2 regions of the Solibacillus sp. FSL W7-1464 genome follow, and region 2 is predicted to be linked to the other one. Evidence: riboswitches for the same ligand, from Rfam matches in the RefSeq annotation. Region 2 holds a riboswitch; the other holds the start of a gene.
What was found. Region 2 has a riboswitch for cobalamin ahead of cobJ (precorrin-3B C(17)-methyltransferase). Riboswitches for the same ligand answer to the same signal wherever they lie in the genome.

Region 1 (16,594 bases), 360 kb from region 2:
ATATTGGAAAATCGGAAACACTTATTAGAACTTCTTCACCATATATTAGAAAACCAGTGATATATTAGAACTTTTCAGGTTTTATTAGAACTTCCGGCATGGATATTAGAACTTTTATGCCACCGCATACCGCACCCACTCCACAAAAAAGCACACGCCCGCTTCCCCCAAGCGTTCGTGTGCTCCAGATCTTACTATTTCAGATCATTCAATATTGTAAACAGCGCTTGTTTCGCTGCGAGCAATTGCTCATGTGCCTGACTCTGCTGTTCCGCACTTTCCGCTTCATAAAATGCAGCCAATGCCTCATCAATTTGTTTATAGGAGTCAAAAAGGTTCGCATCATCTACTTTTTTATTGCCGAAAATATCTATGAACATGCTCAGCTGATATTGAAAGTTTTTATCATACATTGTCAGCACATGCTTATTGTCATCGATCTGCACTTCATCGTTTAAAATATGCGTCTGGAAATCAACCAGATCTGTATACGCTTTTTCCAGCTCTACCGCGTATTGACCCTCTTTATCTTTCCCTTTATTCCAGTCCAGAATCTGGATAAAAATGAGTAAAAATAGAATGATCGTTAAGTATATCGAAATACCTTTCCAAGATAAAAACTTCATGCTCTTTCCTCCATCTACCGGTGCTTCGTTAATTGAAAAGATATTCTTTCAAATTCTCCAATGTTGAATCGATGCCCGATCGCAGCGATACTTGATCTTCGCGGCAAGTCTCGATTGCTTTTTCAATTGCAATCAATGCATTTTCCAAAAACGGATCAGCATTCAAATCTTTGTAAAGCTGTGTTAAAACGAGCGCCTTATTCCAGTACCATCTAGCGTTTTCCGGATCCAGGTCGATCGCCCGCTCGATATAGACCATCACATCAAACGGCGACCAGTTAAAGCGGTTCATCGTCTGCCCTGCAATTCCGTAATACAATGCCTTATTTGGAACATGCTTCACCGCTTGCATAAAGCAGTGCACACTTTCATCATAATGGTGCGCCATTAAAAAAAGATGGCCCTGTACATAAAACGACTGTGCTTTCCGGTCATCATCCGCTGTTCTTGCATCGTGTTCAAGCTGTTTCACTTTTTCCGAAAACTGCTGCTCATCCTGAATCGCGCGCAGTTGTTCGACTTCATCATTTTCCGGATAGCTTTCATTCGCACGTTCGACACTTTGCGGAATCTGTGCTGTCGACTTCGGGAATTTTCCATATTCGTATTTCTCAAAGATTTTTAAAAACTGCCTAGCCTGTTCTTCATTTTCACCGCCCTGTAATTGGCGTTTCGCTTCTTCAAAGCATTTCAAAAACTGTCCGTCATAAAAAAACTGCACCATGTTCGACATTAAAAACACCTTTCTGTTTTTCATTCACAAATTATTAAAGCTTAAGCTGTATGTATTTCAATCATAGTATGTATAGCATAAAGGTGCCCTAACGAAAACATTAGGACACCCCTTAACACTATTTTGAGATTGTGCCTGCTACTTCGGCGATCACGATTTGTGAACCTAACATTGGAGATTCGCCTTGGTGGCCTCCGCCTTGCCCTTCTGGACGTTTGTGCGATTGTTTGAATGCGTCACTTTCACGCCATACAGCAAAGCTTTCTTTTGAATCCCAGTACATCACAACGCTCATTTCGTCATATTCTTCAAATTGCGTTGAAACTAATACTTCTACTTTCTGGAAACCTTCAAACTCCTGTAATGGACCTGGTTGTACAAATTGCGGTGCCATTTTTTCAGCAAAACCTTTTTTTACTTGAATACGGTTTGTTACTGTGATCATAATTACCCACTCCTATAATTTAGCGTAATTGCCTATATATTTTATTTAATCACTTTCGGAACTGTTGCGCAATAATTCACGCTATAATAAGAAAAATGAAAGATTAAAGGAAGTTTTCTCAATGAAATTTACTATTATTGCAACGAGCGATATTCATGGACATACAGAACGCTTTTCACAGCTTGCGCAAATGATTTCCGCCAGACAGCCCGCACTGTTAATCGATAATGGCGATTTTCTGCACGGGAGTCATTTAAGTTATTATTACGATTACATTGTCCAACAACAGCACCCGCAAATCGAACTTGCGAACACCCTTGGCTATGATGTTGCGGTTTTCGGAAACCATGAATTCAACTATTCTCCCGAAAAAATCCAATCGATTCGCAACGCCACCAATTTCCCTTGGATCGCCGCCAATATTCCAGGGTTTGCCGAACCGTATTTCATAAAAGAAATAAACGGGCTGCGCCTTGCTGTCATTGGGGTCGTAACGCATTTCACAAAAAACTGGGATGAATGTGGATCGACAAAGCACCTACATTTCGAGAATGCCTTTGAATGTGCGAAAAATACGGTAAGGCATGTCCGCGAGTTCGAACAGGCACAGCTTGTCATTTTAAGCTATCACGGTGGTTTTGAACGGGATCTTCATAACGGTCACCTAATCGATCTGGAACAAGGCGAAAATGAAGGCTATCGTATGCTTCATGAAATAGAAGGCATTGATCTCTTCATTACCGGGCATCAGCATTTGGAAATAGCTGCGGTGCAAAATGGTGTAGCAATCGTGCAACCTGGAGCAAATGCACATTGCTTCGCGCAGATCGATGTCACTGTGGAAAACGGTACATTTTCTTTTGAACCATCTATCGTCCAAGTCGATGCCTCATTAAACATGCAGTCTTTTCCCGAATTTGATGCATGGAAAAAACAACAACTCGGAACAGCGGATAAAGCACTGACTTATGCAGACTTTTTTACGCCCCGTACAAAAACGACCGCATATACCCAACTTCTTCATGATATGCAGCTCCATTACACGGGTGCCCAAATTTCGGTCATTGAACTGCCCTATCATGCACAGGGCGGCTTTCCGGAAGAAATAACACGTGAGCATGTTTTACATAATCTTCCCCGAGCTAACCGGTTGCTCGTCATCCGAATGACCGGAGCTGAAATCCGCCGGGCGATTGAGCAGAGTGCGGCGGTCTTTGCGCTCAATGACAAAGGGGAAATCGATTTCAGTATGGCAGTACACTACCCGGAGCCGCAGCCGTATATTTATGATTTGTGGGGTGGCATTGATTACACAATTGATTTACGTCAACAAACAGGTCAACGCGTCACAAAGCTAACTTTTGAAAGCAATCCCATCCAGGATAATGAAATTTTTGAAGTAGCCGTCAATAGCTACCGTGCAACAGGTGCGCACAACATGCAGATGTTTCAGAAAAAGCCTGTTCGTGAAGCCGATAAATTCATCCCTGAATTAATGATGGAATACATAGATAAAAACAGTACGCTTACCGTTCATATCAAAAATGATTTCCAAATGAAATAATTCTCTTCTGCACAAGATGTATGTCAATCAGTTGAATTGGCATACATTTTGTATTTTTCGGAAAATAATTAATATTTTTGAAACTTTTTACCATTTCATCCGTAAATTTATTAAATAGCATGAAGGAGGTGGCAACTTGTTTGGTTATTCCATTGAAACCATTTATTTATTCATCTTAATCGTTATTGGGTGTTGTACTGTTCTTTACTTATTTTTTGCAGATGTTGCGGATGTGGCCATCGATGGAACGCCATTTTTTGACCCGGCTGTTATCCTTTCGTTTATCACGTTCACTTCGGCTGCGGGCTATTTGCTGGAACAGTTTACCGGTTTAACAAGTTTCATCATATTCATTATCGCTCTTATAATTGCAAGTTTATTTACAGCACTACTCTATTTTTTCCTGCTCGTTCCATTACGTTCAGCGGAAGTGTCACTTGCCTATACGGATGAATCGCTTGAAGGTCAGGTTGGAAGAGTGATCGTACCCGTTCCACTGGATGGTTTTGGTGAAATGGTGATTGAAACGGCAAACGGCATTATATCAAAGCGTGCAGCAAGTTTTCATCAAGTAGAGATTCCATATGACACGCGAGTTTTAATTATTGAGATGCAGGATGGTACAGCAATGGTCGCGATTTATGAGAAAGAAGAACTTCAATTTTAAAAACAGGGAGGAATTTTTATGTCAGGTTTGGCAGGTATATCAGGAATTTTAATAGCAGTCGGGGTAGTAGTATTTCTAATTGTCGCACTTGTAGCGGTCTATATTATGAAATATCGCACAGCTGGTCCGGATGAGGCATTAATCGTAACAGGCAGTTATTTAGGAAGCAAAAATGTACATACCGATGAATCTGGAAATCGCATTAAGATTATTCGCGGTGGTGGTACATTTGTATTCCCGGTTTTCCAGCAGGCAAAACCACTAAGTCTTCTTTCAAGTAAACTGGAAGTAACAACTCCGGAAGTTTATACGGAGCAAGGTGTTCCTGTTATGGCTGATGGTACAGCCATCATCAAAATCGGCGGTTCAATTTCGGAAATCGCAACGGCTGCCGAGCAATTTTTAGGGAAAGATAAACAGGAACGCGAAAGTGAAGCACGCGAAGTTCTGGAAGGTCACTTACGTTCGATTTTAGGATCGATGACGGTTGAAGAAATTTATAAAAACCGTGATAAGTTCTCGCAGGAAGTACAACGTGTTGCATCCCAGGATTTAGCGAAAATGGGTTTGATCATTGTATCGTTTACAATTAAAGATGTTCGTGATAAAAACGGCTATTTGGATTCTTTAGGTAAGCCACGAATCGCTCAAGTGAAGCGCGATGCCGATATCGCAACTGCGGAAGCTGACAAGGAAACACGTATTAAACGTGCTCAGGCAGCTCAGGAAGCGCAACAGGCTGAATTGGAGCGCGCTACTGAAATTGCGGAAGCCGAAAAAAATAATCAGTTAAAAGTGGCTGAATACCGCCGCGAGCAGGACATTGCCAAAGCCCGTGCCGACCAGGCGTACGAATTGGAATCTGCTCGTGCTAAACAGGAAGTAACAGAACAGGAAATGCAAGTACAGATCATCGAGCGTCAAAAACAAATCGAACTGGAAGAAAAAGAAATTCTGCGTCGTGAAAAGCAATATGACTCTGAAGTGAAGAAAAAAGCTGATGCGGATCGTTATGCAATCGAACAAAACGCGGAAGCTCAAAAACGTAAAGAGCTTGCTCAGGCTGATGCGGAGAAATACCGTATTGAAACACACGCACAAGCTGAAGCTGAACGCATTCGTTTAGATGGTCTGGCGAAAGCAGATGCAGAGCGTGCACAAGGTACGGCTGAGGCGGAAATTATCCGACTACGCGGTCTTGCAGAAGCAGAAGCGAAAGAGAAAATTGCAGAAGCGTTTGAACAGTACGGTCAGGCGGCTGTCCTTGATATGATTGTTAAAATGTTACCGGAGTACGCGAAACAAGTTGCCAGCCCACTTTCAAATATCGACAAGATTACAGTTGTTGATACAGGCGGCGGCGCAAACGGCGGTGCTGGTAAAGTGACGGGTTATGCGACGGATTTAATGGCCGGCTTGCAGGAAACATTAAAAGCATCTTCCGGTATCGATGTGAAAGAACTAATCGAAACATATGTCGGCAAAAATGCATTTGAAAAATCGGCAATCATCCCTCGCGAAGATTTTTCACGAGTTGAGGAAGTACTGGAAAAATAAAGTTAGTTAAAAAACTTATTAAGAAACGGATATTTTATAAAATCGATTGGAATGAAGGGCGACTCCTACGGGAAGAGCAAAATTTATTTTGTGACGAAAGCGAAGCGGCAGGTGCACCGACGCCTGAGACTTAGTCACAAAAGCTAAGAATGCCACGTCCTGTGGCACGCTTTTGTGACTAACTTCATGTTGGCCCAACGTCGTGCCCATGGAAAGCATCCCGGAATGGATATCAATTTTACACACAATAAAACACCATTTTTCTCCCTGAGAAAAATGGTGTTTTTGGGTTATATTATAGCTTATTTTTATTAAATTTTAACCGTCCAGCCGAACGGGTCTTCAACTTTACCGTACTGGATGCCTGTTAAAGTATCGTAAAGCATTTGCGTTACTTCACCGATTTGGCCGTTGTTGACAGAGATGATATCATCCAGCCACTTCAGCTCCCCTACCGGTGAAATGACAGCTGCAGTACCTGTACCGAATGCCTCTTCCAATGTGCCGTTTTTTGCTGCTTCTATAACTTCTTCAAAAGCAATGGCACGCTCTTCAATTGGAATATTTTTCGATTTTAATACTTGAATCATTGAATCGCGCGTAATCCCTGGTAGAATACTGCCGTTTAATGCAGGAGTAATTACTTTTCCTGAAATTTTAAAGAAGATGTTCATACTGCCCACTTCTTCTACGTATTTATTTTCCTTGCCGTCCAGCCATAATGTTTGAGAATAGCCTTGCTCGGCAGCAATTTCAGAACCTTTTAGGCTTGAAGCATAGTTGCCGGCTGTTTTTGCTTCGCCGGTACCGCCAACTACGGCACGAACATATTGCTGTTCCACTAAAATTTTGACCGGGTTAATGCCTTCTTTATAATAAGAGCCAACCGGTGACATGATAATCATAAATTTATAGCTTTTCGCAGGATTTACACCTAAATAGCTCTCTGTTGCAATAATAAATGGTCGAATATAAAGAGATGTACCTGGTGAAGTCGGAACCCATTCGCGATCTACTCGAAGTAATTCTTTTAATGCTTCTAAAGCAAAGTCTTCATCAATCGGTGGAATGCAAAGACGTGCATTGGAAGAATTTAATCGTTGGAAGTTACGGTCCGGGCGGAATAACTGGACTTCTCCATCTTCTGTCATATATGCTTTCAGACCTTCAAATACCGCTTGTCCATAGTGAAATACCATTGCAGCAGGGCTTAATGTAATCGGAGCATATGGTGTAATTGTCGCATTATGCCATCCTTTTCCATCTTCATAATCCATAACAAACATATGGTCAGTAAAAATCTTACCAAAACCAAGCTGTTCTGCAGGTGTTTTTTCTTTTCTATTTGTTGATAACTCAGTTGTAATTTGGTATGTTGTCATATTTCATGCTCCTTAACTAATTTTAAGTTGATACACTTTATCATACCATGTTATTTTTAGAAAATTTAGTATTTTTTAATTTCCGTCAAAAAATATTTTTTTCTAGCAGTTTCATCAGTTTTCGAGCAAATTCATCTACAATCATTTTTTTTTATAAGTTTTCTAACAGGTGCTGTCATGTTCGTTTTGAATAGTTCTTCATACTCTTTTTTTACAGCAACTAATACCGCACATGATGGACCTGCAGAACCGGTGAAATCGACATCTGCTGTATAATTTTCTCCGGCAAAACGTATTATTTCTGCGCCAACTCCTTTAGAACCTGTTGGCCATATTGCCTGTATCATACCGTTGATCAGTCCTTCGTACAACTCACCTAACTGGGCTATTTTGTGTGGATTTTCTGTCACATCATTTCCGACAAGCGGTTCGCCGACAACATAAAACTCGCAATCGTTAGTATTTTGTTCGAATTGCTTTTTCCCTAGCATCGTGAGAGAGACAGCTGACTGAAGCGACTGGAAATTCGTTTCACTCGAGCCCATTAAAGGTGGCATCACAAGCCCCATTTCGGAAAATGCCTTTTTAAAACCTTGCTCGTATTCAGTCCAAACATCATCGCCTGAAAAATTGGCCATTAATAATTGAACCGGGACAGCACCCGCGCAAAGTTGCTCTAAAATAGCGGTACGCGCTGTAAAATAAGCGGTAATTTCATTCGGTACATGTACAATATCGTGCTCTTTTGTGCCGATACAACCCGAATTATCAATCGATACGACTAACCCGTTAACTTCTATCGCATTTCTCATACATTAACCCCTACTCGCTGCACAACCGTTTTCAATACAGGGATGACAAGTATTGCGATCAGACAGTTCACAGCTGTCGCAATTGTTAATGAGGCAATTGAGCCGATGTAAAATGCAGGAGAAATAATAAAATAAAATGGAATCGGTGCAATGACACCATTTGCGATAATTACAAATATCCATTTTAAAATATGATGCCCTTTTTGATGCATAATCGCAAAAACCGCAACGATAATAAACATTTCCGCTGCAATTAAAAGATGTAAAATGCCGAGCGGAAAACCGGATGTAAAACCTGTCGCGATATGACCGAGTGCTCCTGCCGCGCCTGCAAAAACTGGCGGTAGAAATATTGCACTGATGAGAGCGGGAGCAGAATCGAGTGCAGCTGTTCCAACGATTCCTACCGGTACTTTTATAAAACTGCCAATGACGCAAATTGCGGCAATGAATGCTGTTAAAATAATTAAACGTAATTTACTCTTGTCCATGAGAATCTCCTTTTAAAATTTGCGGGATGCCGTACCATACACGAACAACTGTCCGGGCCTCATTACAAAGCTTCTGGTAAAGGCGACCGCAAGTATCTCTTAACAACCGTGCTTCCTTTTCAAGCGGTACAACACCGCGGCTCGTATCTGTACAAATACAAAACAGTTCTGCCTGCTCGGCAATCTGTATCATCTGTTCGTAAATCTGCCGGGCAGCCTGTTCTTCGGATTCATGAAGATACGGTAAAATGATCTGTTCAAAATCAGTGATTACGTAGCGCTCGTTTTTATTTATATTTTCCGCTTTTGGCAAGTATCCTTCACAAATCATCAATTCTTTTGCCGGTAATTGTTCAATCAGTTTTTCTGCATATTTTCGTTTACCGTTATGTGCGCCTCCGAGTATAACGTACATCTCGCACCTCCTATGAGTTCATCTACCGAATTCCAGCCAAGTGTATAAATCGTACGATGATTGGCCACTGTTTGCTGAAAGGATTGCTCCTCCAACCCGTATACGGCGAGTAATAACCGAATCACTCCACCATGTACGATGAACGTATATTCTTTATTCTCATATACAATTTCACGAAAATCGTTTAATACACGCTGCTGGAATTGAAGAAAAGTTTCTCCGTTTGGAATCGGATTGTTAAGCGGGTCATCAATCCAAGCCCGGTATGTTCCGTTATGCTGTAATTGTTCATATGTACACATTTCAAAGTCCCCAAAATGCAGCTCACGCAAATCCCTTGATGCGATAAATTCGGCATCAGGAAAATAGCATTGTGCAGTTTCACGACATCTCCGCAAATCGCTCCCATAAACGATAGCAGGCTGCAGATCAATTTCGGCTACGACTTTTTTTTGTATCGGTTCATCTGTCCAGCCAATATATTTACGCTCCATATTCGCCTTCGTTTTTTCATGCCTGATTAAATGCACAGTAATATCGTCAGCCATAAAACGACCTCCAAACCTTCACCGAGTGCACCGAGTAAATCACCTGTTACTCCGCCAAAATATTTCTTTGACCAATTCCGGTATATTGCAACGGCAATCAGCATTACTACGACCAAAATAAACAAGCTGAAAACACCGATGTAAAACCAGCAGACAAATGCAAGGAAACTTTGAACGCCGATTAAAACAGCAAGCTTATTTGGAATGACGATCCCTTTAAAATAAGCAGCAAGTCCTTTTTCCTTTGCTGGCTGCATCGTTATAAAATAGAGCAGCATCCCCATTCTCGCGATAAACGGAATAAAGATTAAAAACGGCACAATCTCAAATTGCCCCTGCAACAGCATTTCATAAATAATACCGATTTTTAATACGAGTAAGCAAAAAACACTAATAACTCCAAAAGCGCCTGTACGCGGATCATCCAATATTTCCAGCCGTTTCTCTTTTTCTCCATAGGAAAAGAACGCATCGCTCATATCGATCCATCCGTCTAAATGCAGTCCCCCTGTCAGGACGATTAACCCGATAACAATCAAAATCGCCAATAACAAGTCCGAAATCTCACTATAGCGAGATAGTATAAATACGCCACTACTAATTATTGATCCAATCAGCAATCCAACAATCGGCAAAAAACCATACATCCATGTAACCGACTTGCCATTCATATCCAACTGTTTTTTAATCGGCACTGCCGAAAAAAATTGCCACGCTAATAAAAAACCGCTACAACTATTTTTCAACTTGTTTCCTCCTTACTTCCACCGCTGTACAAGCTGAAATTGTACTTCATATGCTTCATCACTTTTTTGGACAATCCATTGATGAAGCTCACCCAACAATTTACGATATAAATTTACTTCCCCATATTGTGATGGGAGTTCATCCAGCACTTCATTTGATACAACTATAATTGTAGCACCCTGCTTACGCCAAGTTAGCAATTGCTTTTGCAGCGATCCGATACAATTATCAATATATTCGCTATTTTCATTCCTTTGTTCATATGTATAAAGTACATTCGAAAGCCATGTTGTCACACATTCAAAAAGCACAACTGTATCATTATTTAATTCTTGAATAGCTGGTGGAACTTCGACTTGCATTTCCACTGTGTTCCAGTTGATGTTCTGACTATCACGGTCCAGCTGATGGCGGATAATCCGTTTTTTCATTTCCTCATCAAAGGATACGCCTGTCGCAACATAGTAGAGCGTCTTCTCTTCACCTAACTGCCTTGCGTATTTTTCTGCAAAAGCACTTTTCCCGCTTCGTACACCACCCGTTATAAAGATCAATCGGCTACCTCCTCGTCCTTATATGTAAAAAGAACATGCCGAAACTAAGGCATGTCCTTCTATTCTATACTTATTTAAACAGTTCCGGGTATACTGATTGTGCCATAATTTCTACCGCTTCACCAATACGCGGTCCAGGTCGGGACATAATATCCCCATCCACTAAATAAACTGCCTTGTCTGTGACTGCCTGTATTTTCTCCCAGCCTGTACGTCCTAAAATTTCTTCGACCGCATTTTCCATATATGTTGCAGGTGTAATGATAATTTCAGGGTTACGTGTAATGATATCTTCTTCCGTTACACTGATCCAGCTCTTCTGATCCGCAAAAATATTTTCAACATTTGCGTGATCCATTATTTCCTGCTGGAACGTACTGCTGCCGGTAGTCCAAAGATTCGGAGCTGGTGACACTTCATAATAGGCTTTTTTCTTCGTATCAAGTGTTGCTGTTTTTTCCTGTACTGTTTCGATTTGCGCTTTAATGTCCGCTACAACTTTTTCACCTTTATCGTCCACACCCATTACTTCCGACAGCTGGATAATATCCGAATAAACATCATCAAATGTCGCCGCCGAAGCAATTACAAATACTTTAAGACCCGCATCTTCCAATTGGGCAATTTGTGCTTCCTCCCCAATTGTATAAGCTATAACGACATCCGGATCTAATTCCAGAATTCGCTCTGCATTGATGACAGTAGAAGTCGACACACGCTCGATTTTTTGTGCGGCTTCCGGATATGTATCATATTCTGTTGCCCCGACAATTTGTTCACCGACACCCAGCTCAAACAAAATTTCTGTATTGCTCGGCTGTAGGGAAATAATCGTTTCCGGTACTTCATCGAATGTTACTTCCACACCACGGTCATCTACAACTGTATAGGGTGCTCCTTCATTTTTCGATGCAGTCTGTGTTTCTTTTTCCGCATTGCCATCTGTTTTTTCCTCATCTGATCCACATGCTGCCAGTAATAATGTTGCCGCGAAAGCAACGACCCATTTGTTATTAAATTTCATTTGTTGTAACTCCTTTTTTCTTTTTCGTTGGATAGGATTTTGAGATAAATGGAATTTCCTCTTGTTGATGCTGCTGATTCATATAGACCGCCATGACAAAAAACACATTGGCAAGCAGCCCGAGAAAATCGAACAGAATTTCATCCACTTCTCTTTCTTCACTTACTTTATGTAATGCTCTGTAAGACTTTTTTGCCTCACTGCGGCAAATATGCAGTCTTGCTGCACTTTCGATTCCTTGTGGCAGAACAAACTGCTGAATCGTTTCTCCGACTTCACCTACATAAAAATCGTATCGATCGCTTAGCCATTGTAAATCCTCAGATGTAATGGCCAATTTGCCACGGACAGAACCATTGGCATGATAGGCTAACGGTTGTATCCTCCTTAAGTCTTCCAAGACGACTTGACCGGATGCATCATCGACTAATGTTGGAAAGACTGTACCGATGCGGGTTGTTAAAGAGTCGGTTCGAATTTCATAATCGACGCAGCTTGATTTTTCCCGCATAAACGGATAGCAGGAATAACGGATATCCTTTTTCATAAAATTCTCCTCACTTCAAGTAGTGCCCCGCCGAAATTACCGAGTGTACGAAAAAAAAGCCACCCAAGAAAATGGATGGCTTCAATAATCAAAAAAGAGTGTAAAACGATGCTCATTCGATCAGTGACTGCCGTACATTCTCTTTAATTCCGAAGAGGGATGTTACGATAAGAAAAAGATTGGTCTCCTGGCTCTGCGTTTCACTTTACTCATAAGTACCTTCCCGCTAGTTTAGCAGTGGTATCACACTTATTTTCATCAACGCTTACAGTTACGGATATAGCTTCGGATTTACACCGAATTCCCATTTATGCATCATGCATCTTTTTCCTGCAAATTTATTCAATTTGTCTTTATCACTTTAGCATAATAATATTATTATGCAAATAAAATATTTTCAGTTTACTATAAACATTCCGGACATTTGCCGTAAATCTCAAATTTATGCGCCTCAACAGCATAACCCGGCAGCTTTTCACCGAGCATTTCCATCGGGCAAACAGACAGTTCCTTTACATTCCCGCAATCACTGCAAATAAAGTGGTGGTGATGGTGATCCGACTCACAGTGCATACGGAAATTTCGCTCACCGTTTAATTCTGTTTCTTCTAAAATATCAAGCTCCACGAAAGTTGCCAAGTTACGGTAAATTGTATCGAAACTCATCCCGGGGAAATCCTTTTTCAATACTGATAACAAGTCACGGGCAGTCAAATACTTTTCTGTAGCTGCAAACATATCCAAAATCAACTCTCGTTTATCCGTTTTTTTATAGCCATTTTCCTTTAATATTTCCCACGCGCGCGTTGCATTCACAGTAGTTCTTCCCCTTCCGATTTAATTGTGAATTTCAAAACAAGTTTTTTAATTAAAATTACGAACAGCAAGATCAAAATGGAGGTAACAACAATTGTTCCACCAGGTGCCAAGTTCAGGTAAAATGCAGAAATGAGTCCGATTACTACGGCCAGCTCTCCAAATACAATCGCTAAAATAATTGCTTCTTTAAAGCCGCGAGCCAGTCGCATCGCTGCAGCTACCGGTAATGTCATTAAGCTTGAAACAAGCAGAATTCCGACAATACGCATACTTGCTGCGATAACGAGAGCGACAACAATCATAAACAATAAGTGAATCCACTTCGCAGGTAAACCGCTCGCTTTCGCATATTCCTCATCGAACGACAAGACGAAAAGCTCTTTAAAAAACAGGACTAAAAATAATACGACAACGACTGCAATTGCCAGTACAACATATAAATCCTGGCGCGATACAGCAGATACAGAACCGAATAAATAGCTCATTAAATCGGTATTAAATCCGCTTGCAAGTGAAATTAAAATGGCACTCACACCGATTCCGCCCGACATAATAATCGGTATCGCAAGTTCTTCATAATGTTTATATAGTCGGCGTAATCGTTCAATTAAAATCGAACCACTTACAGATGCGATAATCCCTAAATAAATCGGATTCAGCAATGCCAACGCTGCAAACGATTGGCTCAAGTACAGGCTCCCGGCAATCCCCGCCAGTGTAACATGCGACAGTGCATCCGCAATGAGCGATAAACGTCTTACTACGATAAATACACCTAATAGTGGTGCGATGACTCCAATAACAAGCCCTGAGAAAAAGGCATTTTGTAAAAATTCATAGTTTAATATAGCTTCTATCATAACGGCCTGCTCCTCTTAATGAATCTTTCGAACAGAGTGGCCGTTCCAGCTAGCAATCTGTTCTTCCGAAATCGTATCAAAATCATTTTTGTATCCATGGAAATGGATCGACTGATTTAAGCATGCGACATGACTGACCCGATCCGAAACCGTGTCCACATCGTGTGTAACTAAAATCATTGTCATATTGTGATGCTTATTCAAATGTGCGAGCATATCATAGAATGCCTGCACATTTTCGCGGTCAATGCCGACTGTTGGTTCATCCAAAATAAGGAGCTTCGGATCGGACACTAATGCACGAGCGATGAACACACGTTGCTGCTGCCCGCCGGAAAGCTGTCCAATATTCCGTTTCAGAAATTTCTCCATGCCGACATCTTTTAAAGCACCTTTTACTAAAAAGTCCGCATCTTTTGGATAGCGTTTAAAAAGTCCGACCTTTTGCGATAGACCGCTTTTCACGACTTCTTCGACCGTTGCAGGAAACCCCGAGTTAAAGGCATTGGATTTTTGCGAGACATAGCCAATCCATTCGCGGTGTTTAAAATGGCTTGCCTGTTCGCCAAATAATTTAATTTCCCCTGACATGGGCTTCAACAGTCCTAAAATCAATTTCAAAAGTGTCGATTTACCGGAACCGTTTTGTCCGATCAACGCCAAAAAGTCGCCTTCATTGACACGTAGCGAAATATTCTTCAGTGCTTGCGTGTATTCATATTGAAAGGAAACATCCTTCAATTCAATCAATGGTTTTTTCATTTCGTTCGCTTCTTTCTAATTCAAAATCATTACGATTTACATCATGTTAGTATAATGCAGTTTTTTGTTCATGTAAAGGGAATAAACTTGAGAGGATGGAGACAATTCAAATGCTACAGTGGTTTGATAACCTAAAAGGAATGAATGACAGCCAGCTACAGGATTTTGCAAAACAGCAGGGGCTTGAATTGAGCCTGGAAGAAATTCAGAAGCTGCAAAAAATTTTGAAGCATGCCAATATCAGCTGGGCTCTGACCGGCATTCCAAAAGAGGTATTACAAAAAATTCAGAAGCTGCTTGGGGATAAACGCTATAAAAAGTTGATGAAGCTCGTCGGATTGTAATTTATTATTAATCGGAATTTTCGTGTACACACTTTTGTAAAACCCGTAAAATTATCTCCCATATAAAGCAAAAATCAGCCGCAACACGGCTGATTTTTTATTCTTACTTTTTTCATTACTTTCAATGCTTTATTGACATTGTGACAAATTGTAACCTTATTCCATTTCGTTGCTAAATAAGTCTCGCATTAAATCATTGTACATTTTACTGTCTTTAGGTATATAATGCACTGTTTCTAAATCGTAAAACTTAATACGCATGGTCATATCCTTTTTTTGAAGGTACACCCTTACGCTTGCCATGTCCTTATAGACGCCCTTGTCCGTTTCACTTGTTACTACGCCTTGCGCTTTAAATACTGCCATTAATTTACCCCTTTTAAGATATTATATTGTGTTTATTTTAATGGTAAGGGAAAATAGGGATTACTTCAGCTAACCACTTTGCGTAACTTCAAAAGATATAACTTAAATTCCTATCGTGCCAGCTCCACATTTTCTACACAAACTTCGATTGCCAGTTCAATGGCCGCTGTCAGATCCCGCATTGACCAGCCTGGAATTCGGCCGTGCTCAATCGCCAGCTCGAATGATGCAGGGATGTGGATAAATCCTGTAGCTCGAATCGCTTCATTCTTCGCAGCATAGTACAAGCCTTCATACATTATATTATTGCATAAATACGTTCCTGCTGAATTCGATATTGCCGTCGGATAACCTGCAGTATTTAATCGGTTGACGATTTTGCGGATCGGCAATGTCGACAAATACGCAACATCCCCGTCTTCTTTGATCGGTGCATCTTCAAACGCATTCCCCGCATTGTCCTTTTCTCCATCCTTTACATTCAATGCAACACGTTCCGGAGAAATTTTTGTAATGCCCGACGCTAACCCTAATGAAATGATAATCGTCGGCTTTACTTCTTCGACCAGTGCCATAAATTGTTCCGGTGCTTTTGCGAAGTCAACAGATAGGACATGACCAACAATTTCAAACTGGCCGGTCGTTTTTCCGTTCAGTGCCTGCACGACTTCCATTGTAGGATTGATCGGATTTGATAAAAACGGTTCAAATCCTGTTAAAAGTAATTTCTCCATCTGTTCTGCCCCTTTATAAGTTTTTTACAAGCGCTGCCATTGTACGGTCAATGTATACATTTCCACTCGATTTGTTTTCCAGTAAGATCGAGAAAATATATTGTTTTCCACTTTGGCCCTTCATATATCCTGATAATGTATATACATTCGGAATATACCCGGTTTTTGCATAGATTCTATTTTGCAGCCCACTGCTTGTCAGACGGCTTTTTAGTGTCCCGCCGACCATGCGATCTTTATTGCCGGCGACTGGCAATGAATCAAAAAATGTATCAAAATAAGGTTCCTCTTGAACTTTGAACAGCAGCTGCGAAAGTCCGTTTGATGTGACACGGTTTGAATTGGACAGTCCCGAGCCATCAGTAAAACGCCAGTTACTAACTGGGATATCCAATGATTCACTATATTTTTTTAATAACGTGACCCCTTTAGTCGTGCTGCCTTCCCCTAACTGCTCCTTGCCCATCGTTTTTACAAGAATATCAGCGATACTGTTGTTGCTCAGCTTCATAAACGCCGGGAAAATGGCCGCTAATGTACGGGATTCATTTGTATAAAGCAGTGTTGCATCTTGCGGAACTTTCCCGATTTTCAGCT
Region 2 (16,594 bases):
GATCTTTATTGTTAGGTATTGGTTTAGGTGTTTATGATATTCATAGTCCACGTATTCCAAGTGTTGAAGAAATGAATGCTATTTTACAGGAAAGTTTAGCTGTTATTCCAAAAGAACAATTTTGGGTTAATCCTGATTGTGGGTTGAAAACACGTCAGGAAACAGAAACAGTTACGTCTCTCAAGAACATGGTGGCAGCGGCACTAGAGCTTAGAAAAGAAGTTGTTTCTATCTAATAATAACAAAGCGCAAAGCAGCAATTGTTGCTTTGCTCTTTTTTAAAAATTAAAGCTGTGAATAGAGGGCAAGACTATTAGTCATTTACATAAAGTGAATTGTTTTGATAATGCCGATATTAAATCATGCCTATCCCAACCAATAAGCGAGTGTATTCCCTGATAGAATATCGGAATTTGGATAATGTGGATAATAGTGTTAATACCGTCAGTTCCATTCGAAATATCAAAGTATAAATAATAAATAATTTCCTACACTTAAATTAGTATTAGTGAAAAGGATGTGATTATTTTGGGTGAAACAAAATTCGCTGAACTAAATGATGAGCAGCTCAAAGAAATAAAACAGCTAGAGGAAAAATTTAATATAACCTTAATTGCTTATGATAGCTCTGCATTAGAAAGTCAAAATTCACATAATTAGATTATGGTACTTAGTGTTTAGAATAATTATTTCTAAACACTTTTTTAGTGCAGAATAGGAAAGAGATATTTTATAAAATTCCACCTTATTTTGCAATGGGGCTGAATAAATTATTATGTGGAAATTGGAATCAATAAGTACATTTATTCTAATAGCAAAGTAAGTATTCACAGGTTATTAACATTTAAGATTATTATTGAATGGAATTTAGGAGTCACCGACGTCAGCTTGTTTTATCTTAATTACAATTTCGTCATTTTAATTAATTGAATACAAAATAGGGAACTCAATTCTAAATCTATTTTAAATTATCATTTTCAATATTTGTTATAAATTGTATAAAGCAAGTTTCTGGATCATCATCGAAATTATCCTCTAGTAGAAGCATGTTATCCTGGGGTTCTAAAGATTGCTGTAATTCATTTTTCATCGAAATTCTCCTCAATATTAAGAATTATTTTTTAAGAGGCTCAACAAATCTTTCATAGAGCGGGGGAGTGTTTTCTGAACTTGAATAAGACCTTCCCCCATCATATTTTCATAGCATTGAACAAGCCAAGGCTTTTCAATATGGGCAGTCTCCAACAGTTTGTCATCTGAAAATAGTGCATCTCGTTGCCCCGAATATAATATCTGTCCTTTATGAAAAACGATAAAGTATTCCGCCCATTCATAAATTAAATTGACTTGGTGTGTGGAATACAAAAACGTGCGTTCTTCATTTTGAAGTTCATTTAGATATGTCGTGAGTTGATTAGAAAAATAGAAATCTAAACTACTCGTTGGCTCGTCTAAAATATAAATTTTAGGGTCCATTGCATACACACCTGCAATCGTCACACGTTTTTTTTGTCCACCGCTCAAGAAGTGAATCGGGCGTTCAGTTAAATCATATAATTCCGTTAATTGAATCGCGTTTGCCACATGACGCTCAATCTTTTCATGTGGCCATTTTAAATTAATGGGACCATATAAAATATCCTGTTTTACAGTAGAAGCAAATAATTGATTCTCTGCTTCTTGAAAAATAAAACCAACTTGCTCACGCAGGTGGATTAATTGTTTTTTTCTATAATTTAAAGGCTCACTTAAAAAGTAAATCTCACCACTAGTTGGCTTTTCAAGTCCAATAAGTAATTTAAAAAAAGTTGATTTACCCGAGCCGTTTTCACCTAGAATCGCGACCTTTTTGCCCTTTGGAATCGATAAAGAAATGTCTTTTAATGCCTCGGTACCATCACTGTATCGAAAAGATACATGATTAAAAGTAAAATAGCTTTCTGTCATAAAAAACTCCTTATATTACAAGTATGGCGATACTTATCATAGTAAAAATCAGTGCCATGCATGTGAATTTCATGTCCCACGTTTTTATAGTTGTGAAATGCTGGGGGAGAATGAATTGCTCAATATTCCGTGCAGCCATTGCATCTGACATGGCTTGATAGCGGAAAAAAATTGTCCGAAATAGTGCACTAATCAGTAGGCTTAATGATTGAAAACTTTTTTTATATGAACGATAACCTAAACGAGCATGCTGTGCCGTATAAAGCTGCATAACAGTCCGTAAAAATAAAAAAATAAAGCGATACATCAACTCGATTAATTCAATCACAATTGTAGGCACTTTTAATCGTGCAAGGACCGGGCTGATTTCAAACATTGGTGTAGTTAAAATTAAGAAATATAAGCAGCTTGTTGCACTAACCGCTGTACAAAAGATAGTTATTGCTCGAAGTATGTCGCTCGGTAAAATAAAGAACTGCATCGTAAAAACTGAACTATGCCATAGTGCTGATGCTGGAATCGGCTGTGTAAATGTGATGGATAAAACAATAGCAAACACTCCTGCTAAAACAAAACCGATTGGTGCAAGTAATAATGTAATATATGTTTTCAATGGGACTTTTGCGTAAAATATAATGGCACCGCTCATGAAGAGCAGTGTCCAAACGGAAAAACTGTTATTTCGTAATAATGTGACAAACAATAAAGTAATTAAGCTGAACGTCATTTTTTGGCTTGCTGAAATCTTTAGTAATGCATTATGGCTGGCAATAAAATCAATGTTTAGCATGGTCTTTTGTATGTTTCCCACGCATGTAGCCAATGAAGTAACCGATAATTAATGCACCAATCACGCCTTGTAGAACAAATAAAAGACTTTCGATTTCTCCGCTTGGTGGCTCCCATAGAGCACTAAACCAAGGTTCATAATCTGCTGCGATTTCAGTGATGGCTTCTTCTGCCTCACCATCGGCACCGCCAAATTCCGCATCCTGTAAAAATAGTATCGGTAATAGCGCTAAAACAATCACGCCTAGAAGTAATAGTAAATTTTTCTTAAACATATTAGCTCTCCTTTGCCTTTAATATACGTAGTTGAACTAATTCTCTCATATTATACTTTTGTAAGAAGTTCATAATCATAACCGTTAATAACCCCTCACTAATTGCAAGTGGAATTTGTGTTAATGCAAAGATGCTCGCAAATTTCTGGAATGACCCTAAAATACCGCCTACTTCAGAAGGGAAAGCTAATGCCAACTGAACAGATGTCATTACATATGTACCTAAATCACCAAGCATTGCCGCTAAAAATACAGCTACACTAAATGATAATCCCCATTTTGTCGATAGTTTGAAAACACCAACAGCTATAAAAGGACCGACAATCGCCATTGAGAAAATATTCGCACCTAATGTTGTAAGTCCTCCATGGGCAAGAAGAATGGATTGGAATAATAGGACGATGGATCCTAAGACGCTCATCACAAATGGTCCGAATAAAATCGAGCCTAATCCAACACCAGTAGGATGAGAACAGCTACCTGTAACCGATGGGATTTTTAAAGCAGACAGTACGAATGTAAAAGCACCTGATAGGGCGAGTAGTAGTTTGCTTTCCGGATTTTCCTTAACAACCAAACGAATTACTTGTAGTCCCTTCACCAAGAATGGTAAGCATAGTGCAAACCAGAAAATAGCCCATCCGATTGGTAAAAATCCCTCCATAATGTGCATGGCATATGCTTGCTTTGGCATAAATAACAGAACGATACCGAAGTAAGCAAGTTTTGGTAATAATTGTTTCATGTTTTTACTCCTTTTTTCAATTTTGATGAAAAAAGTGCATAAAAAAATACACTTTTTAGAGTAAAAGTGCATAACAAAAAATAAGCATTAACTGCTTATTTTCACGCACCTATCCTCGTAGGTCTGAATCAGTCATTTTTGGCAGGTATCCTGACTTCTCTTCAACGTAATTGACATGCCTTCCCACATAAAATGCAGTGACGTGTTATGTAATACTCCGAGTTACAGTTGCGGGACAGTACCGGATTTGCACCGGTTTCCCTATTAAGCTTAAAAAGCACCAAAAATTATTCAATTTTCACCATGTGAGAAATAATATCACTTGTATTTTTACTTGTCACTAAATATTTTTAAATACTTTAACTATTCTGTGTTGAATTGGATAATGAAAATTTTATTTATCCTCGTTTGTGTATAGAATTCTCTTGAATATCAATTTTCTTTTAAAAAGTAATTGTAGAAGGTTCAAGTATCAATGTATTGGCAGTGGTTATTGATAAAAAGCTTAATGGTAAGAGACAAGAAAATAATAAAGTAAATAATTGAAATTAAACAACTTTTGATTAGTTAGATAGTAAATTTATGTACAAAACACCTAATAAACGAATAATAAACACTTCACTTATGCTAAATAAGCTTATTGAGATAATAATTACCCTATCATTTTTTAGTAGACTATGTTATTTTTATTTTTATAATAATTTAATAATTTGCAATTTGAATAAGTGCTTACAGAATTTTGTAAGGTAAAAGGGAAATTAGTGAAAGACTAATGCAGCCCCCGCTACTGTAATAGCTGATGAAATCACAATAAATCACTGTCGTAATGATGGGAAGAAGTGAAAGTAAAAGGAAGCTTAAGCCAGGAAACCTGCTTATTTAAACGATACTTACTTTTCGGAGGGAGAAGTATAGGCGAAACAAGTAATTGTTTTTGTGTTTTTTTATACTTTTTTAGTATTAATTTCACATGCCCGTACCTCTTTCTGACAAGAGGTACGGGCATTTTTTATTTCTTATACGGAGGGTGTTTACATGCAAAAGGGAAAAATCTTTGTTGTAGGCTTCGGTCCTGGAGATCGGGAACATATAACAAAACGTGCAGTCGATGCGCTACAGCAAAGTGATCACATTATGGGCTACAAAACGTATGTAGAACTGATTGAGCATTTAGTGACAGCGAAAACCATTGTCAGTACGGGAATGACGGAAGAAGTTTCACGTGCACAAGAAGCTGTAAAACAAGCTGAAGCCGGCCATATTGTTGCCGTTATTTCCAGTGGGGATGCGGGTGTTTACGGGATGGCGGGGCTCGTATATGAAGTATTAATCGAAAAGGGCTGGACTGCAAAAGAAGGCATTGAAGTAGAAGTTGTTCCGGGTATATCTGCGATTAACTCCTGTGCAAGTCTACTTGGCGCTCCGGTTATGCATGATTCATGCACAATTAGTTTAAGTGACCATTTAACACCGTGGACAGTAATCGAAAAACGGATTGAGGCAGCTGCAATGGCAGACTTTGTCGTTGCGTTCTACAATCCGAAATCTGGCAGACGCACGAGACAAATTGTTGAAGCACAGCGTATTTTGCTTAAGTATCGTTCTCCGGATACACCTGTCGGATTAGTAAAAGCTGCCTACCGGGATACACAGGATATTGTATTAACTACATTAGAGGAGATGCTGGAATATGATATCGGAATGCTGACAACGGTAGTCGTAGGGAATTCCTCGACATTTTACTATGATAATAAAATCATTACACCCCGTGGTTATCAGCGTAAGTATACGTTAGGGGAAGAAAAACAACTATTAAAACCGCACCAACGTTTGAAAAAGGAAGCGGAACCTTGGGCATTGGATCAGGAAACGGGTGAAGCAAAGACCGGGTATGAAAAAATTGAAGCTATCGAGAAAAAAATAGTTGAACCAGCAGCTGTTAAAACAACCGCATTACAGCTTGCAAATGAAGCATTAGCGCTCGTACATAAAGAAACGTCAGCTGTAAAAGTTGAAGAAAATCCTTTTTTAGTACAGCAAGAAGTGGAATCCATATTTGAATTTGCTGTATCACCAGGTGTTGCCAATAAAATGATTACACCAGCACAAATGATTACATTGGCAGAGGTTGTAGGAGAACGCGGTACGATGGAGTATACGCCTGATCACCGCCTCGTGTTGAAGGTACCTACTGATTCACCTCAAAGAATTGTAGAAACGGTAGAACAAACGGGCTTACTTGTTCAACCTGTCGGCGACGTAGTAATCGTCAAGGCATGTGATTTCTGTTACGGCGAAAAAGCGGAATCCATTCCATATGCGGAACAGGTCATGGAAACGCTCGGTGGCATTAAAATGCCGAAAGAGCTTCACGTCGGTTTTAATGGATGCGGTATGGCATGTTATCGAGCGGTTTTTGATGATATCGGTATTGTTTACCGCAAGAAAAAGTTCGATTTGTTTATCGGTTCCAAGCCAGTAGGACGAACAGCTCATGCCGCGCAACCGGTCCTTGAAGGTCTGAATCCTGAACAACTAATTCCATTACTAACCGATATTGTGGCGGACTATAAAGAGAATGCACATCCAAATGAACGTTTCTTCAAATATTTCAAACGTGTGAAGAAAATATTGAATTTCAATTATGTTGATATGTCTTGCAAAATTAAAGTGGAAGAAGCCCCGTGTGGAGATTAGGTGAAACGATGATTTTATTTTTAGCAGGAACAAGTGATGCGAGAGAGCTGGCGATTCAAATAATGCAAGCTGGCTATGATTTGGTGGCGACTGTTGTTACGGATTCTGCTGCTGCGAGTCTAAAGGATGCGAATGTTCCTTATCATGTCGGTCGCTTAACAGAACAGCAAATGAAGGAACTGATCGAAGAACGACATGTAACAACGGTTGTAGATGCAAGTCATCCGTATGCAGAAGAGGCTTCTAAAACAGCGATGGCTGCTGCGAATATAACTGGTATACCCTATATTCGATATGAACGTCCCCAACAAAGCTACGTACATCCGCTCGTTACGGAAGTGGAAACATATAAAGAAGCGGCAATTGCTGCATCCGCACATTCAGGAACAATTATGTTGACGACAGGCAGTAAAACGCTCGCAGTTTTTACGGAGCAATTATTACATAACGAAAATATTCGTCTTGTCTGCCGGATGCTGCCAAATAAAGAGAATATGGATAAATGCGATGCACTTGGTGTGAAGCAGCGCGATATTATCGCAATTCAAGGACCGTTTTCTAAAGAATTGAATAAAGCGCTATACGAACAGTTCAGCACAACATTTATTATTACAAAGGAAAGCGGGAAAGTCGGCTCGGTAGACGAGAAGATGGATGCGGCTTTAGAGCTTGGAATTCCTGTCATTTTAATTAAGCGACCAAAAATACAATATGAAAACTTATGCACTTCATTCGAGAAAGTGTTTGAAAAATTAGGAGGCAAATAACAATGGCAAATATGAATTTCAATACAGATTTCGTACCACTAACGGTAGATCCGGACAAAATTTATGATTACAGTTTTGCGATGATTAAAGAAGAAATGGGCGAACATCCATTTACGGACGAACAATGGCTTGTCGTTCGCCGCGTTATCCATGCTTCGGCAGACTTCGAATTGGGGCGCAGCATGATTTTTACGGAAGATGCCATTGAAGCGGGCATTCAGTCGATATTGGCAGGACGCCATGTTGTAGCAGATGTACAAATGATTGAAAGTGGTTCAGGCCGTAAACGTTTCCAAAAACATGGCGGGGATTTACATTGTTATATCGCAGATGAAGATGTATCGATCGAAGCAAAAAAACTTGGAACAACTCGTGCGATTATTTCGATGCAAAAGGCGACTCAACTACAAGAAGGCGGGATTTATGCAATCGGTAATGCCCCGACAGCTTTACTTGAATTAATTCGCCTGATTAAAGAAGGTCTTGCAAAGCCGGATTTAATTATCGGGATGCCTGTTGGGTTCGTTTCGGCAGCAGAATCGAAAGCGGAATTAGCGATTTTAGAAGGAATTCCGTTTATTACGAATGTAGGAAGAAAAGGTGGCAGTACTGTAACCGTCGCAGCATTAAATGCCATCTCAATCATGGCAGATGAACGAGCAAAAGAAACGAAATAAAAAAGATCCGTCGGAAATGCGTCACGGCTATACAACAGGAGCTTGTGCAACTGCGATGACAAAGGCTGCCTTGTACGCACTTGTGACCGGAGAAGTTCCTGAACATGTAACAATTCATTTACCTGTAGGAAAAGATGCAACATTTACAGTGGCATCTTTTGCAGTAAAGGACAATGAAGTGATGTGTGAAACGATTAAGGATGCCGGTGATGATCCGGATGCGACACATAAAGCACGCATTCAAAGTACGGTTCGTTTTATAGAGAAAAGCGGTGTTCACTTAGATGGAGGAATCGGTGTTGGTCGTGTAACAAAAGCAGGACTGCCCGTCCCTGTCGGAGAAGCGGCAATTAACCCTGTTCCGAGAAAAATGCTCCATGGTGTTGTCGAAGAAGCGATTCAACTTTTCCAGATTGACAAAGGAATCGAAGTGATCATTTCTGTTCCGGACGGGGAAGAAATTGCGAAAAAGACGTTAAATGCAAGACTTGGTATACTGGGCGGAATTTCTATATTAGGTACGCGCGGAACGGTCGTACCTTTTTCAAGTTCAGCCTATATGGCGAGTATCGTGCAGGCGATTAGTGTTGCAAAAGAAGCGGGCTGCGACCATCTAGTCATTACAACCGGGGGACGCAGTGAAAAATATGCGATGAAGCAATATCCGCATTTACCGGAAGAAGCATTTATAGAGATGGGGGATTTCGTCGGTTTTACATTAAAGCATATCGCTCGTAAAGAGATTCCCCAAGTATCGCTTGTCGGGATGATGGGGAAATTTTCTAAGGTAGCACAGGGTGTCATGATGGTACATTCAAAAAGTGCACCGATCAGTTTCCCGTTTTTGGCTGAAATCGCGAAAAAAGCTGGAGCTGATTCAGAAATAATCGAGCAAATATTACAGGCGAATACGGCATCACAAGTAGGGGACATCATGCAGGAAAATGACCAATTCTTTGAAGCGCTTTGTAAAAACTGCTGTTACTTTGCACTGGATCATACGAAAGCGAAATTACGTGTCTCCACATCGCTGTATGCCATGAACGGGGACATGCTGGGAAAGGCTGAGAATATTGAACAATTGGATGAAAATGATTGGTATCGGGGATAACGGTCCGGCAAGTTTACTACCCCAATATATCGCTTGGATCAATTCAAGTGAAGTACTTGTTGGTGGTGAACGTCATCTTGACTTTTTTCCGGAATTCACTGGAGAAAAAATCATTATAAAAGGCGGACTCTCACGACTCGTGGAAAAGCTGCATGCAGAAAAAAGAAATATCGTTATTTTAGTATCGGGTGACCCGTTGTTTTACGGATTAGGGGGAGTTTTGGCGAAGAAGCTCCCATTAGAAATTTACCCATATGCAAGCTCTGTTCAATTAGCTTTCACAAAGATGCAGGAAAGCTGGCACGATGCTTATTTAACGAGTGTTCATGGCCGGTCAATGAAAGGACTCGCCCAAAAAATCGATGGCCGAAAAAAAATAGCGATATTGACCGATGAAGAAAATTCACCGAATGCACTTGCCCGCTATTTAAAAGCGTACGGCATGACCGAATACGATGCGTTTGTAGCAGAAAACTTGGAAGGTCCAACTGAACGATGTCGTCATCTTTCATTAGATGAAATGGAGAATGCCGAATTTTCACCATTGAATGTCGTTATTTTAAAACAGCGTGAAGCTGTTGAGCGTGCGTCAATCGGTATTGATGATGACAAGTTTATTCAGCGAAAACCGGATAAAGGGCTTATCACAAAAAAGGAAATTCGAGTTCTTTGTTTACAAGCACTGCAATTAAAAGAAGCAAGTACAGCATGGGACATTGGGACATGCACAGGATCAGTTGCTATCGAAATGTCGAAAATAGCCCGGGAAGGTCAAGTTTTTGCGATTGAAAAAAATGAAGCAGATTTGGAAAATTGTCTTCAAAATCAACAAATTCATCGAACTGACTTTACAGCTGTTTTAGGAAAAGCACCAGAAAGATTAGAAGAATTTCCTGATCCGGACGCCATTTTCATTGGTGGAAACGGCGGCAATATGGAGCAGTTACTGCAACTATGCGTCGATCGATTAAAGCCAAGTGGCCGCATTGTTATGAACATCGCGACTATTGAAAACTTGGCAGAAGCTATGGGGCATTTTAAAAAGTTCAACTGTGATGTTTCTGTACTGCAGGCACAAATCTCAAAAAGTAAGCCAATTTTAAATTTAACGCGTTTTGAACCGTTAAATCCAATTTTTATCGTAACAGCACAGAAAGGGTTGGAATTATGACAATCGGTACATTAATCGGATTAGGTGTTGGACCTGGAGATCCTGAACTTATCACAGTAAAAGCTTTTCGAATGTTGAAAGAATGCCCGGTAATTGCCTATCCTCAAAAATTACGCGGCAGTAAATCGTATGCTCAACGAATAATTGATGTGTACGTTAATCCGGCAGAAAAGGAAATGCTTGGACTTGTATTTCCGATGACGAAGGACGAGAAAACGTTGCAGGAAGCATGGTCTAAATCCGCAGAGAAAATTTATGCACACTTGAAAGAAGGCCGAGATGTTGCTTTTGTAACGGAAGGCGACCCGATGCTTTTTAGTACATATATACACTTGATGAACTTAATGAAGGAAATGCATCCCGATGTCCCGATGAAATCTATTGCGGGTATATCTTCATTTAATGGAACTGCCAATCGTTTAGGAATCCCATTGGCAGACGGCGATGACCATGTAGCAATGATTCCGGCAACTTCGGATATGGCAGAGATGCGTCGTGTTATTGAGACCCATGACGGGATTGTGTTCATTAAAGTAGCGAAAGTATTAGAAGTTATGCTGGATTTACTTGAAGAAATGAACTTACTTGAAAAAACGTATGTTGTGACAAAAGTAACTTCAGATGAAGAAATTATTTGGAAAACGAATGAATTACGTGGAGCTGAGCTCAATTATTTATCTTGTATGGTGGTGCGAAAATAATGAAGAAAATTTGGATTATAGGTGCAGGACCCGGCGACCCGGATTTAATTACTGTGAAAGGTCTTAAACTGCTTCAACAAGCGGATGTTGTCATGTATACAGATTCTTTAGTTAGTGAAACTCTAGTTGCCGAAGCCCGTGCGGATGCAGAAGTGATCCGTACAGCAGGTATGCATTTACAAGAGATGGTTGATTGCATCGTCGAACGTGTCAATTCGGGAAAAATGGTTGTGCGTTTACATACGGGTGACCCGGCAATGTACGGGGCAACAATGGAACAAGTTGCATTGTTAAAGAACCATAATATTGGCTATGACGTTGTTCCAGGTGTAAGTTCTGTATTTGCTGCCGCTGCAGCCGTAGGAGCAGAACTAACGGTTCCTGATTTAACGCAAACTTTGATCTTAACACGAGCAGAAGGACGTACACCGGTACCTGAGCGTGAAAAACTGCAAGCATTGGCAAGCCATCATTGCACAATTGCAATGTTTTTAAGTGCCACATTAACGAAAAAGATTACAAAAGAACTACAGGCTGCGGGCTGGTCGGACGATACACCGGTTGCCGTTATTCAGCGGGCTTCATGGCCAGATCAAAAAATCGTTCGCACGACAATTGCTGAACTGGATGAAGCGATGCGGACAAATGGCATTCGCAAACATGCGATGATTTTAGCCGGCTGGGCACTTGATCCGAACATTCATGAAAAAGATTACCGTTCAAAACTGTATGATGCTACATTTACACATGGTTTCCGTAAAGGTGTGAAAGTCGATGATTAATTTACGAGAAGGGGAAATACCGGACGTTCGCGTGACAAAACCTTATGCACTTGTAGCCATTACAAAGCATGGTGCGGCGAATGCGCGAAAGTATGCGGAGAAGTTTCCATATGTCGATGTATATTATATGAAGAAATTTGAGCAGGGCGACGAGGCTGAAAAAAATATTCAATTATTTGACGGGACGGTGCGCCTGTTGCTCCCTGCATTATTTAAAGCATATAAGTCGATGATTCTGATTATTTCCCTCGGTGCAGTCGTTCGGATGATTGCCCCGATTTTAGTAGATAAAAAGAAAGATCCGGGTGTTCTCGTTGTTGACGATAAAGGACAATATGTCGTGAGTGTTTTATCCGGACATATTGGGGGTGCGAATGCCCTGACAAATGAGTTTGCACAAGCAATCAATGCGACTCCGATTGTAACTACAGCATCCGATGTTCAAAAAACCATCGCGGTTGATTTATTTGGCGCACGGTACGGATGGGTTTGGGACAGTGAAGAAAAACTGACGCCTGTCAGTGCTTCAGTAGTGAATGAGGAGCAGGTTGCGATTGTTCAGGAAACCGGTGAAAAAAGATGGTGGCTGCATGAAACACCGATGCCTGATACTTTGAAAATTTACCGGACAACAGAGGAAGCAATTGCTGCAAAACCACATGCTACATTGCTCATTACCGATCGTATTATCGGAAAAGAGGAAGAAGTGTTACTTGAAAACGGTGTAATTTATCGACCAAAGTCAATTGTTTTGGGAATGGGCTGTAATCGCGGAACATCTGCAGAAGAAATTGAACAACTAATTGATGAAACGCTTGCAGAACTAAAGCTGAGCAAAAAAAGTGTCAAAGCAATCGCCACAATCGATTTGAAAAAAGACGAGCAAGGTTTCCTGCAAGTAACGGCTAGAAACAACTGGCAGTTTATAACGTATACACCGGCAGAGCTAAATGAAATGCCGCTGCAAAATCCATCTGAAACGGTCTTTAAATATACAGGGGCTTACGGTGTCAGTGAACCCGCAGCATTACGGTGTGCCAATGCGACGGACTGGTTATTGGAAAAAAAGAAAAGCGGCAATGTAACCATTTCCGTTTCCCGGATTACATTTGAAGAGGAGGTAACCGGATGAATCGATTTGTATTAGCCGGTACAGGAAGTGGCGTTGGAAAAACGACATTTACGATCGGTATTATGCGTGCACTGATGAAGCGCGGCCTAACTGTTCAAGGATTTAAAAGTGGTCCGGATTATATCGATCCGACGTATCATACAGCTGTAACGAAACGGTCTTCACGCAATATTGACAGTTTTATGATGTCAGAAGATGTTGTCCGTACAATTGTCGCAAGAAACAGCATAGATTCAGATGTGTCTATTATTGAAGGTGTCATGGGATTTTATGACGGGAAGTCACCATTATCGAATGAAGGATCGGCCGCACATATTAGTGAAATTACTGACAGTCCGGTAATTTTAATTGTTAACGCAGCAAGTATGGCCCGAAGCGTCGCTGCTATAGTAAAAGGATTCCAGCAGTTGGATAAGAATGCCAATATTGTGGGGGTTATTGCCAATCAGCTTGGGAGTAAAAGTCACTTTGAAATTATTAAAACAGCGATTGAACATGAATGTAACATCCCCGTTCTCGGCTACCTGCAAAAAGGTGCGGTACCAGCGTTGCCGAGCCGTCATTTAGGTTTAGTACCGGCTATTGAACGAGGAGAGCTCGATCCGTATTTCGATGAGCTTGCAGCTGCTATTGAAGCAACTGTTGATCTGGATTTATTGCTACAAGTCACAAAAGCGACCGAATTGGAGCAAACTTCAAAGATTTTCGAAATACAAGGAAATACGCAAGAAATTCATTTGGCTGTTGCAAAAGATGCAGCATTTAACTTCTATTATGAAGAAAATTTTGAATTACTTAAAGCATACGGTGCAAAACTGCATTTCTTCTCGCCTCTTGAAAATGAGCCGGTTCCTGAACAGGCACAAGGTTTATATATTGGCGGAGGGTTCCCTGAAGAATTTGCAGAGCAGCTTGCTCAAAATCAACAGGCAAAAAATTCGATAAAACAAGCAATTGATAAGGGAATTCCAACACTTGCAGAATGTGGCGGCTTCATGTATTTAACTGAAGAAATTTTCAACCGTGAAGGAAATGGCTACAAAATGCTAGGTGTCATTCCGGGGATCGTTCGTATGCAAGATAAGTTAGCGGCGTTAGGCTACAGAGAAATTACCGGTGTGGAAGGCAACTTTTTAATTGGTGAACAGGAGCTTGCCAAAGGTCATGAATTCCATTATTCCGTATACGAAGGAAACCATGAAATACCTGCTTATTTTACAAAAGGACGCTTTGGAGCGAAACAGGAAGGTTATTCACAAGGTAATCTAGTCGCTGGTTATACACATTTTCATTTCGCATCCAATCCACAACTCGTGAAAAATTGGCTTGCAGCTTGTTTGGAGGTAAGAGCATGAATTATTTTCCGTTAATGGTCAATATAGATTTTAAAAAAGTGGTAATCGTCGGTGGAGGCCATGTAGCCCGTCAAAAAGTGGAAGCATTAATACCTACGAATGCCCAGATTACCGTTGTCAGTCCGACAGTAATGGATAAGTTAAAAATATATTTTGATGAAGGCAGAGCAGTGTGGAAACAAAAACTTTTTGAACCGGCTGATTTAGACGATGCAGCCCTCATTTTTGCGGCAACTAATGACGAAGCGGTAAATGATGCTGTGGAAGAAGCGACACAGCATTGGCAATTATTAAATCGTGCAGATGCTTTAGGCCGTATGGATTTTATGAACCCTGCTGTTGTCCGTCGTGGAGATTTTGTTGTAACGGTGTCGACAACTGGCGCGAGTCCGGCGCTTACTAGAAAAGTAAAAGCAGACTTAGAGGAACAATACGATGAAAGTTATGCAGATTATATTGCATTTTTAAAGAAAGCCCGTTTACTTATTCTTAAAAATTATGAAGGCGATGCAAAAAAAACGGTGCTTGCTCAATTACTCGAACCTGAAATACTGGTTTGGATTCAGCAAAAGAATAAGGAAAAGTGTGCACAGTTTATACGTCAGATTGAAGCGGGAGAAATCAATTGAGTGGATTTGTTTATATAGTTGGCGCTGGACCGGGTGATCCGAAATTACTGACAATACGTGCTTTAGAATGCATTCAGATAGCTGATGTCATTTTATATGACAGATTAGTAAACCCCGAAATTTTAAAACACGCAACAGCCCATTGCGAATTAATTTATTGTGGAAAAGAACCGGGAAAGCATGGCCTGATACAAGATGAAATTCATCGGGTGCTAGTTGAAAAAGCACAGCAGAACAAGCGGGTTGTCCGTCTAAAAGGTGGCGATCCATTCGTCTTTGGACGAGGCGCAGAAGAAGCAGCAATTCTTCGCAACGAAAACATTGAATTTGAAATCGTTCCAGGGATAACAGCAGGAATAGCGGCACCGGCATATGCAGGAATACCTGTTACACATCGTGATTATGCAACAAGCTTTGCTATTGTAACCGGACATGGCCGTGAAGAAAAGGGGCAGGACTTTTTAAGCTGGGCAAGTCTCGCACAAATCGATACGATTGCGTTCTATATGAGTATTGGCAATATCGATCATATTACGAAAAGCTTAATTAAACATGGAAAGAAACCGACAACCCCGGTTGCAGTAATTGAATGGGGAACAACAAGCAATCAGCGTACGATTACAGGTCAATTAGAATCGATTCCCGAACAGATTCAACAGCAAAAGATGGTCAATCCTTCAATGATTTTAGTCGGGGATGTTGTAGGAATTCGGGAAGAAATTGCATGGTTTAATGAAAGGGTTGAGACAACATGTTAGAAGCATTAAAAAAACGACGTGCGGTGCGTCAATTTTTATCAAAGAAAGTAGAACGGGAGAAAATTGAACAATTATTGGAAGCGGCAACTTATGCACCGAATGATCGCATGCGCGAGCCTTGGCATTTTTATATTTTGCAAGGTGATAGTTTAAAACGTTTTGAACAAGTAGCATTTGATTATTTACAGCAACGTTTCCCGACAAAACCAAACTTAGTGGAAAGCTCGATGCAGGCAGTAACAAAAACACCGCTCATCATTGTCGTAACATCTGCCATAGTGGAAGACGATGAAGGGGCGACACTGGACAATAAATTTGCTGTTAGCAGTGCGATCATGTCGATGTGGCTAATGGCTGAAGCGCTCGGTTTAGGTATGGTGTGGCGGACACGTGGAGTCGGTCTTGTACATGATACAGCTTTGCATGAATTTGTCGGGGCGACGGATTCCGAACACCTCGTAGGTACGTTATGTATTGGCTATCCAGAGGAACCAGTTACAACAGAGAAAAAACGTACATCGTTTTCAGAAAAAACAACTTGGATTTAAGGAGGCATTTTCATGGCGAGAAAAGGAATGCTGCTCGTATATACGGGTGAAGGAAAAGGCAAAACAACCGCTTCATTAGGTGTAACCTTACGTGCAATCGGGCGTGGGATGACTGTGAAATATTTTCAGTTTATTAAATCACCGGAACGTACATATGGGGAACAAATTGCACTTCGTAAATTAGGTGTTGAAACCGTTCAGCTCGGCATTGGTTTTACGTGGACAAAAACACCGGAAGAACATAGAGAAGCGCTAAAAAAGGCTTGGCAAACAATAAAAAAGGAATTGCAGGATGAAGCGACTGATTTACTAGTTTTGGATGAGTTAAATAATGCATTGGCAATTTCAAAATTCCCAATTAATGATGTTTTACCTTTAGAGGAAGTACTTGAAGCAATACGTAATAGACCGGCCAGAATGCATTTAGTCGTTACAGGACGTTCAGCACATCCGGACCTTATTGCAATGGCTGATCTGGTTTCAACTGTTAATGCGACAAAACATTATTAC

Region 1: another riboswitch for cobalamin. It lies ahead of MKZ25_RS05810 (hypothetical protein); the one in region 2 lies ahead of cobJ (precorrin-3B C(17)-methyltransferase).

Annotation. Positions count from the first base shown of each region.
Region 1 covers NZ_JBBORC010000001.1:1,226,249-1,242,842, reverse strand. The annotation lists gene MKZ25_RS05880 (iron ABC transporter substrate-binding protein) at 195-626, opposite strand; gene MKZ25_RS05875 (O-linked GlcNAc transferase) at 655-1,359, opposite strand; gene MKZ25_RS05870 (heme oxygenase) at 1,478-1,804, opposite strand; gene MKZ25_RS05865 (bifunctional metallophosphatase/5'-nucleotidase) at 1,926-3,368, shown strand; gene MKZ25_RS05860 (hypothetical protein) at 3,505-4,035, shown strand; gene MKZ25_RS05855 (flotillin family protein) at 4,054-5,592, shown strand; gene MKZ25_RS05850 (branched-chain amino acid aminotransferase) at 5,904-6,974, opposite strand; gene MKZ25_RS05845 (hypothetical protein) at 7,106-7,786, opposite strand; gene MKZ25_RS05840 (ECF transporter S component) at 7,783-8,277, opposite strand; gene MKZ25_RS05835 (bifunctional adenosylcobinamide kinase/adenosylcobinamide-phosphate guanylyltransferase) at 8,264-8,692, opposite strand; gene MKZ25_RS05830 (histidine phosphatase family protein) at 8,635-9,240, opposite strand; gene cobS (adenosylcobinamide-GDP ribazoletransferase) at 9,213-9,986, opposite strand; gene MKZ25_RS05820 (bifunctional adenosylcobinamide kinase/adenosylcobinamide-phosphate guanylyltransferase) at 9,999-10,541, opposite strand; gene MKZ25_RS05815 (ABC transporter substrate-binding protein) at 10,612-11,565, opposite strand; gene MKZ25_RS05810 (hypothetical protein) at 11,555-12,112, opposite strand; cobalamin riboswitch at 12,273-12,454, opposite strand; gene MKZ25_RS05805 (Fur family transcriptional regulator) at 12,518-12,928, opposite strand; gene MKZ25_RS05800 (metal ABC transporter permease) at 12,925-13,791, opposite strand; gene MKZ25_RS05795 (metal ABC transporter ATP-binding protein) at 13,807-14,553, opposite strand; gene MKZ25_RS05790 (isopropylmalate synthase) at 14,664-14,897, shown strand; gene MKZ25_RS05785 (hypothetical protein) at 15,054-15,263, opposite strand; gene MKZ25_RS05780 (pyroglutamyl-peptidase I) at 15,374-15,997, opposite strand; gene dacB (D-alanyl-D-alanine carboxypeptidase/D-alanyl-D-alanine endopeptidase) at 16,011-16,594, opposite strand, start outside.
Region 2 covers NZ_JBBORC010000001.1:1,590,490-1,607,083, forward strand. The annotation lists gene MKZ25_RS07560 (MFS transporter) at 1-1, shown strand, start outside; partial or broken gene MKZ25_RS07565 (5-methyltetrahydropteroyltriglutamate--homocysteine S-methyltransferase) at 9-236, shown strand; gene MKZ25_RS07570 (hypothetical protein) at 529-660, shown strand; gene MKZ25_RS07575 (hypothetical protein) at 959-1,090, opposite strand; gene MKZ25_RS07580 (energy-coupling factor ABC transporter ATP-binding protein) at 1,108-1,947, opposite strand; gene cbiQ (cobalt ECF transporter T component CbiQ) at 1,958-2,737, opposite strand; gene MKZ25_RS07590 (energy-coupling factor ABC transporter substrate-binding protein) at 2,724-3,011, opposite strand; gene MKZ25_RS07595 (energy-coupling factor ABC transporter permease) at 3,013-3,756, opposite strand; cobalamin riboswitch at 3,880-4,056, opposite strand; cobalamin riboswitch at 4,463-4,649, shown strand; gene cobJ (precorrin-3B C(17)-methyltransferase) at 4,792-6,453, shown strand; gene cobK (precorrin-6A reductase) at 6,462-7,220, shown strand; gene MKZ25_RS07610 (precorrin-8X methylmutase) at 7,232-7,897, shown strand; gene MKZ25_RS07615 (cobalt-precorrin-5B (C(1))-methyltransferase) at 7,872-9,008, shown strand; gene cbiE (precorrin-6y C5,15-methyltransferase (decarboxylating) subunit CbiE) at 8,983-10,179, shown strand; gene cobI (precorrin-2 C(20)-methyltransferase) at 10,176-10,880, shown strand; gene cobM (precorrin-4 C(11)-methyltransferase) at 10,880-11,662, shown strand; gene MKZ25_RS07635 (cobalt-precorrin 5A hydrolase) at 11,655-12,794, shown strand; gene MKZ25_RS07640 (cobyrinate a,c-diamide synthase) at 12,791-14,149, shown strand; gene MKZ25_RS07645 (precorrin-2 dehydrogenase/sirohydrochlorin ferrochelatase family protein) at 14,146-14,778, shown strand; gene cobA (uroporphyrinogen-III C-methyltransferase) at 14,775-15,536, shown strand; gene MKZ25_RS07655 (nitroreductase family protein) at 15,530-16,084, shown strand; gene MKZ25_RS07660 (cob(I)yrinic acid a,c-diamide adenosyltransferase) at 16,097-16,594, shown strand, end outside.